DNA from 2 places in the Sporosarcina sp. P12(2017) genome. Region 2 is predicted to be linked to the other one. Evidence: riboswitches for the same ligand, from Rfam matches in the RefSeq annotation. Region 2 holds a riboswitch; the other holds the start of a gene.

Region 1 (4,346 bases), on a different contig from region 2:
CTTTACCACAGCGTCTTACAGGAGACAGTCCATTATCCTCGCTCTTTGGCCGTGCGTTACTGACGTATCTGGATGCCGATTGCGCGTTATTCAACGCAGGAATTTTCCTTGGTAGTTTAGATAAAGGTTGGGTGACAAAAGGGGATTTACACTCCTTATTACCTCATCCGATCAATCCGTGCCTTATTCATTTGGATGGTACTGATTTATTGACGGTCTACGAGCAGTCACTTGATCCAAAGTGGACAAAACTTCCTATAAAAGGCCTAGGTTTTCGTGGCACACTGATGGGTAGCATGATACATGAGCACTTATACCGTAACAATGACGGACAATTATTCGCGGGAAACCGTTTGGTGGAGCCAGGTGAGACGTATACGTTGGCAACACTTGATATGTTCACGTTTGGCTTTTTCTATCCAATACTAAAAGAAGCGAAGAAGGAATATATCATGCCAGAAATGCTTCGCGATATTCTCGGTTGGTATGGAAGAAAATATTTCAATGAACGCTAGTTATGTACGCCTCCTATTTCGCATAATGTGAAGTAGGAGGCGTTTTTATGCGTTTTTATACTAATCAAAAACGGCCAAAGAGAAATAATTATGGCAAAATCATACTGCGCTTTGTCCTCCCGAGCATTTTGGTGGGTGTGGCGATATTTTTCTATACGGTCAACAAACAGCTAACGCCAATCTACACACAATATGCTGAAGTACAAACGCAAAAAATAGCCAGCCACGTCATCAGTCAAGCCATTAATAATCGGTCTACCAGTGTGTACGATGTCAATGAAATTATTGAAAACGTCCCCGATGATACGACAGATACGGTGACGACCAAGTTTAACGCAGAAATCATTAGCCAGGTCATGTCAGAAATTCATCAGCTCGTAGAAAATCATTTAGAGCGTGCAGAGGGCGGAGATTTGGATATGTTACCGCCACTCGGAGATCTCGAGTATAATCCCGATCGGATGGAAAAAGAACAAGGTATTGTATTTTTCGTTCCGATTGGGCAAGCGGCGAATATCCCGTTGCTCGGTAACTTGGGACCGAAAATTCCTATTCGCTTCCATGTCGTTGGAGATGTGCACGCGACAGTAGAAACGGATATTCGTGAATTTGGCATTAATAATGCTTATGTAGAAGTGTATTTAATGTTACAAGTCAATGTGCAGATAATTGTTCCGCTAGCAACAAGTAGAAGTGTAGTAGAGCAGAAAATACCGATTGCGATTGGTTTGATTAGAGGGAAGGTACCGCAAATTTATTCGAAAGGAGAGCAAACGCCAGCACAAATCGAAGTTCCGCTTGAGAAGAAGGAGTAAAAGGTATTGTGAACGCTGTCGATTATTGCTACACTGAGAACAGAAGAATATCGAGACTTACGTAGAGGTTGCATTGTTTATGAGTACCTAGCGAGAGAGTGACATCTATGACCGCGAGCGAAAGGAGGCAATGCCGAAGTTTGAGAAGAGTCCGCTTCTCAAGTTGGGGTCATTTCGAAAAGGAATGACACTGTCATACACTGATAAATGTATGGAGAGCTACAGTAGCCAATTGTACTGCGATTTATTCATGTATTGCTTGATGAATTGTTTGGCCGACCCCTACACAAATGGTAGTGCCTGTGGGGGCGGCTTTTTTATCGGGAAATTAAGGAATTACAGGATATTATGGGCTTTCCACTCTTCGAAAGATCTTCTGCATTTCGATATCATCTAGCAACTAGAAAGAGGAGGAATTACAATGATCGGATCGTGGGTCTCTATTTTGCCTCCTATTATCGCCATCGTGATGGTGTTAGCGACGAGGAGAGTATTATTATCATTAGGAGCAGGAATTGTTACAGCCGCTTTACTTTTAGCGAACTTTGCTCCGTTAGAGACATTAAAAGGTGTATGGAGGGCCATGACAGTTTCATTTTATGATGGAGGACTCAATACATACAATATATTTATTATGTTATTTCTATTATTATTAGGTGTCATTACGGCATTCGTCAGTCTATCTGGAGGAAGCGCCGCATTTGCACGTTGGGCAGTCACTCGTATCCGTACAAAACGCGGAGCGAAGCTGTTGACGATGGGGCTTGGAATTGCAATTTTTGTGGATGACTATTTCAATTCCTTGGCAGTTGGACAGATTGCAAGACCGATTACGGATCAGCACAAGATCTCTCGTGCGAAATTAGCGTATTTCATTGACTCTACATCAGCACCCATCTGTGTCGTATCACCCATCTCTAGTTGGGGCGCGTTCTTGATTGGACAACTTGCACTTATTCTAGGTACGACAGCAGCGGTCAGCTATTCACCATTAACTGCGTTCGTCATGATGGCGCCGATGAACTTCTATGTCATTGCCACATTGTCCATGGTCTTCTTCTTCGCTTGGACGAATAACGACTTCTTTGAAATGAAGAAGCATGAAGATCGTGCTATGATTGAAGGCGAACTTTATGACCAAAATAAAGAAATCCCAGGTCAGCTGAAAGAAGAATTCCCTGAGCATACGTACGGAAAAGTTCGCGATTTGGTTGCACCGATCGTAACGTTGATTGCGGTAACGCTTGGTATGATGATTTATACAGGCTATAAAGAAGCGGGCGTTTTCGATATTTGGGCTATTTTTGAAAATACCGATGTACCGTTATCGTTGGTAATTGGTGGTGTAACGGCTACATTGCTAGCTATGTTGTTATATATTCTACAAATGAAAAAGAACGAAACAGCAAGTGTTTCATGGATGGGACGCGCGTTTATTAGCGGAGTCAAGGCGATGATGCCTGCGATTCTTATCTTAATCTTCGCTTGGGGATTGACTGACTTAATAGCTTCCCTAGATACAGGTCTATTCCTTTCTACGATGGTAGAACGATTGAATATTCCCGTCACTTTCCTTCCAGTACTGATCTTCGTATTAGCAGGATTAATGGCGTTCTCGACGGGTACTTCGTGGGGGTCTTTCGGTATCTTAATGCCGATAGCAGGTACGATCATGGTCAATGCGGCTCCAGAGTTACTATTACCAGCATTGGCGGCGGTACTTGCAGGTGCGGTATTCGGAGATCACTGTTCACCGATATCTGACACGACGATCCTGTCTTCTACTGGAGCGGGCTGTAACCATATGGATCACGTATCCACACAGTTGCCTTATGCGCTTGTCGCAGCTAGTGTAGCAGTAATAGGGTACATCGTTCTCGGGCTGACTGGGTCTGTCTGGATCGGCTTAGTAGCTGTTATTATTACCTTAATAGTTTTATTTACGTACTTGAGCGCAAAAGGAAAGCAACGAGCAGGACAAATAGCATAGTTTACCATTTAGACTAAGAGTGATAATTACTTCATTCTTAGTCTAAATTTGTTTTGACATCTCTAATTGGGCTGTTTATACTAAATATACGGAACTATAATTATCAGAATAAATCGAATGGTGAAAGTTTTGTAAAATAACAAAAAAAGAGGTGAGTTGTATGGAAAATCGTTCGCAGTGGGGAACGAGAGCAGGTTTTATACTGGCTGCAGTCGGATCAGCTATTGGACTTGGGAACATTTGGCGCTTTCCTTATGTAGCGTATGAAAATGGCGGCGGTGCATTTTTTATCCCGTACTTATTTGCACTTTTAACGGCGGGTATTCCGATTCTTATCATGGAATTCACGATTGGTCATAAATATCGTGGATCAGCTCCGCTTTCATTTTTCCGTCTGAATGGGAAAAAGACGGAGTTTCTAGGCTGGTGGGGAATCTTTGTATCCTTCGTCATTTCTACCTACTATGCTGTCATCATTGCATGGGCCATGAAATATACGGTCTATTCATTCGGCTTATCATGGGGGAAAGATCCAGAAGCATTCTTCTTCGGGGACGTCCTGAACTTAGCGGATAATCCTGGGGAAGTTGGAGGACTCGTAGGAGGCGTGGCATTGCCATTACTGCTCGTCTGGGTCATTTGTTACATCATACTACTTGGCGGAGTCAAGAAAGGGATTGAGTTGGCGAACCGGATATTTATACCCGTACTTTTCTTACTCTTCTTATTCGTCGTCATCCGTGCAATCACACTGGATGGAGCCATGGTAGGACTAGATGCATTCTTTAAACCTGAAGTCGATAAGTTACTCAACCCGCGTGTATGGGTTGCAGCGTACGGACATATCTTCTTCAGTTTATCGATCGCGTTTGCCATCATGATCACTTATTCTAGTTACTTACCGAAGAAATCAGATATTACGAATAACGCCTTTATTACAGGCTTCGCTAACTCTTCTGTTGAGTTATTGGCAGGTATCGGAGTCTTCGCAGTATTAGGATTCATGGCAACTAATCAAGGAGTAGA
Region 2 (4,346 bases):
ACTGGACTCACGCATAGTGCGTTGAATCCTATTTTGGCAGGGAGTAATATGGTGATTCTGACGAGATGGGATCGCGACTATGCGATGAAGGCGATCGAGCAGTTCCAAGTTAGTCACTGGATCAACATCAGTACGATGCTGATCGATTTCCTCGCGAATCCTCAACTCGCGGATTATGATATTTCATCTCTTGAGCTTGTCGGTGGCGGAGGAGCTACGCTTCCTATCGCAGTGGGTGAAAAACTGCGTCAACGAACGGGACTTGATTATGTAGAAGGGTACGGTCTATCCGAAACGATGTCGCATACTCATTTCAATCCGCCAAACCGTCCTAAGTTGCAATGTCTTGGTATTCCGGCATTCGGTGTAGATGCCCGCATTATCGATCCGACGACAGGAGAAGAGCTCGGAGTAGAAGAGGAAGGCGAGCTAGTGGTCCATGCGCCTCAGATGTTTAAAGGCTACTATAATCAGGAAGAAGAAACGAAAGCGAGTCACATGATGCTAGACGGAATACAATTCTTCCGCACTGGCGATATCGTGCGAATGGATAACGAAGGCTATTTCTTTATCGTAGACCGCGTCAAGCGGATGATCAATGCGGCCGGCTTTAAAGTGTGGCCGACGGAAGTGGAGTCGATCCTTTATAAACATCCAGCGGTTCAGCAAGCATGTGTCGTTCGGTCTCCTGATGAAGTGCGTGGTGAAACGGTTAAAGCACTCATTATTTTGGATCCGGAATATAAAGGAAGTGTAACGGGCGAAGAGATTATCGAATGGTCGAAGGGGCAGATGGCTAGCTATAAATATCCGCGAATTGTCGAGTTCCGGGATAGTTTCCCGACTACGAGTAGTGGGAAAATCTTATGGCGTCAGTTGCAGGATGCGTAAGAGATAACTAGATGAAACACCATGACTATTATATAGAAGTGACCCAAAAAGCTGCACCGAATAGACCGAATCTTGCGGTCATCTCGGTGCAGCTTATAGTTGTTTCCTATCGATCAAAGTCCGACTGCGGATTGATTACGAAGAGCTAGAAGGTCTTTCAACGACTCTACTTGTTCGTCAGGCAACGCAATCATTGGTAAACGAACGCCACCCACCGGTACACCTGTCAAGTTCAATGCAGCCTTTGTAGGTGAAGGGTTCGGAGCAGCGAACATCGCTTTCATAATGGGCAATAGACCGCGGTAGATGGTAGCCGCTTGCTTTGTATTGCCTGTTTTGAAGTGACGCACCATTTCTTGCATTTCATTGCCTATAATATGAGCGGAAACTGATACGACGCCTGTGCCGCCAATAGCTAGTACAGGAAGTGTAGACGAGTCATCACCCGTATAAACAAAGAAGTCGTCTCCCGTATGCTCGATAATCGCTGCAACAGCATCTAGATCACCGCTTGCTTCTTTGACAGACGTAATATTCGAAACGTTGTTAGCTAATCGGATAATCGTATCTGGGAGCATATTTACAGCGCTACGTCCCGGGATATTATAGAGCATGATCGGTAATGTAGTCGTTTGTGCAATCGTTTGGAAGTGCTGGTACAACCCTTCTTGACACGGCTTATTATAGTACGGCACGACAAGCATGATTCCGTCGACGCCAGCTTCTTCTGCTTGGATCGTCAAGTCAATGGACTCTCTTGTACTGTTCGTTCCTGTACCTGCAATAACCGGTGCACGACCTGCAACTGTTTGCACAGTGAACTTGAATAGTTCCACTTTCTCTTGCGCAGTAAGAGTAGGGGACTCACCTGTCGTACCTGCGACGACTAATGCGTCTGTTCCATTGGCTAGTAAGTGATTGATTAAGTTTTGTGTTGCTGGGTAATCGATGTCTCCTCTTTCATCAAACGGAGTAACCATCGCTGTCATAATTGATCCGAAATTCATTATTCTCCACATCCTATCATTTTATTAAAAAACATAGAGGTGGGGGCGATACGTAATTGAACGCAAAAAGCAACAACGAGGGCTCGCTGTTGCGTTGAAATAATGAATTATTTCTTTGCACGAGATAGCCCACCATATAGTCTCCTATATGACAATCCTGCACTTGTTCAGTCCAGGATCAGCTTAGAGATCATGAGCATCTCGCCGCTTCGGCAAATTCCCCTTTCCACAATCTTCACAGAACCTCATGATTCTCCGATTGTGTACTAATGGTTTTTGCGCCTCTATCCTTATTTCCGAATTATCGAAATAAGTGAAAGTTTAATTAACCTTACTGTACTTGTTATCCGCGAGAAATGCAACCTTAATTTTTCTAGATGTTTTATAGGTGTACCTTCTGTCTATCTATGACACATTGTGCAATAATACGTCAACCCGTGTATCGTAGTCGCCTCATTCCTTCGACAATTCGTGGCCCAGTATTGTGTTAGCCACCAAAAAGTGCTATCTTATCAGTATAATAGCCTAAGCTTAGACTGGGCTTTTCTTGCTTGATTTATGCATTATATGTTTTCTGAAAAGGGGAATTCGATGAGTACTATACATGAGTCCGCGAATAACAGGCCGGAAGAGTTACAGCGTTTATTGGATAAAGAATTATTACAACTGGAGAAAATTACGATTGAAGATTTCGAAGTAGATCCTATTGAGAAACCCGTTACGCAAGAAGACTTGAAGCAGTTTCAGCAGTTTACATCGACCAGTTTCCGATCTCTAGAAGAGTTGCTCGAAAGCAATCAAGCTGTTTTGCCCGTTGATGAGGCCATTACACGTTTGCAAGATGAAGCATTGCAAGACCGTGTACAAATGGCGAAACGTGCAGTGCAGATCTTTACTTTATTTGAAGATGTACGTCAGACGGTTGACCCTGAATCTGTCGATTTACTTGCACAGTTAGATGCAGCGATGGATCAAGCACATCTTTTGCTTGAAGAAATCGGTATACAAGAGTTATCAGTGTACGATGAGTATTTCGATGAAAGTTATATGGAAGCGGTTGGAACTATACCCGCTGAAGAAGCGCAAGGAATTGAGCGTTTTAAAGTAGCGGCTGTATTCCGTAGAGCCTTTTCAATAGAAGGTCTAGTCATTCAAGATGCGTTAGTGAAAACGGTTTCGTAAAAGGGGGGACGTTTATGACGAGCATTACAAATGATCAATGGGTGAGTCACTACGTACGCCCGTTTAGTAGGTGGAGGTGATTCGATGAGTTCATTCACTAACGTTCCTATGCTGATTCAGCAAATGCAACAAGCAATACGACAGAAGCGTTACACGCTGGCGCTTGATACGATACGCGAACTGGAAAAACTGAATGTTAGCCGTAAGCAAATTCTGTGGCATAAAGCATTGCTTGAAAGTAAGGTCGGGAATTTGCATGTGGCCTTAGCCTACTTGAAGGAATTAGATAGCGACGAGCTACATGCTATCAAGTTACAGCAAACGATCGTCGACAATTGGGACACGTATACGCAGATCATCGCTAAATATAACGATGCCGTATCGGAAATTCAGTTAGGATTTGGCGAAAAAGCACTACATATTATCGATCACGCGATGGAACTTGCAGGAAAACTGCCTATTCCGATTGAATTATATCGCATGAAAACGGTGTTGTTGGCACGTTATGAAAGTGACCCTTTATCTCGCTATACGGCGGGGTTACCTATGTATGCGCTTGATGATCCGACAATCAAACGTGTCGTGGCGGCAGAACCTCCACGTCCAGATATCCCACGGCCGGTTCCGAAGCCGAAAGTTAAGCGTAAGCTAAAAAAAGAAGCGGCAGTACTACTCGCTAGTATAGCAACCGTCCTATTAGTATTCGTCGTCTGGTTAGTTGCCAATCTCATGGCACAGCCTGAAACCGCTACGGAGTCGCCAACTACAGCACCCGTGAAAAAGCCGGCTATAACGGAGACTGCGTCTAAGAAAGACGAGCCGGTTAAAGAAGTGGTCGCAACACCTAAAGAAGAAACTAAGCTTGAATTCGTTTCCGATGAAGCGGCGAGAACGTATTATAATGAAGGCTATAAGCAATTTATGAAAGAAGACTTCCCAGCGGCTGTTGTGTACTTGGAATATGCTATGCGTACGGAGGAAAGTGATTACTTCACGGACGATGCCTCGTACTTCCTAGCTTCGAGTTATTTGCGTGAGCAGAAGTATGAAGACGTGGTGAAAATCGCGAAAGCATTCCGTAAAGAAAAAGATGTGAATTATAAGGAATCACCTTATCGAGAGGGAATTCGTCTTCAAGAAAGCCGCGCTTTGTGGCAGCTTGGTAAGGAAACTCAAGCTATTTCGATTTTGGATGAATTGATTAACAAGTCCGATGAAGATTGGGTGACGTATGAAGCGAGAGCTATGAAGAAGTTCGTAGTGGAT

The links. Region 2 has a riboswitch for lysine ahead of dapA (4-hydroxy-tetrahydrodipicolinate synthase). Riboswitches for the same ligand answer to the same signal wherever they lie in the genome.
Region 1: another riboswitch for lysine. It lies ahead of CSV80_RS14045 (Na+/H+ antiporter NhaC family protein); the one in region 2 lies ahead of dapA (4-hydroxy-tetrahydrodipicolinate synthase).

The regions. Positions count from the first base shown of each region.
Region 1 is NZ_PDYL01000018.1:45,601-49,946, forward strand. It holds gene CSV80_RS14035 (bifunctional metallophosphatase/5'-nucleotidase) at 1-515, shown strand, start outside; gene yunB (sporulation protein YunB) at 563-1,330, shown strand; lysine riboswitch at 1,385-1,560, shown strand; gene CSV80_RS14045 (Na+/H+ antiporter NhaC family protein) at 1,752-3,320, shown strand; gene CSV80_RS14050 (sodium-dependent transporter) at 3,481-4,346, shown strand, end outside.
Region 2 is NZ_PDYL01000005.1:127,262-131,607, reverse strand. It holds gene CSV80_RS05625 (long-chain-fatty-acid--CoA ligase) at 1-891, shown strand, start outside; gene dapA (4-hydroxy-tetrahydrodipicolinate synthase) at 1,005-1,898, opposite strand; lysine riboswitch at 2,016-2,193, opposite strand; gene grpE (nucleotide exchange factor GrpE) at 2,490-3,080, shown strand; gene CSV80_RS05610 (tetratricopeptide repeat protein) at 3,165-4,346, shown strand, end outside.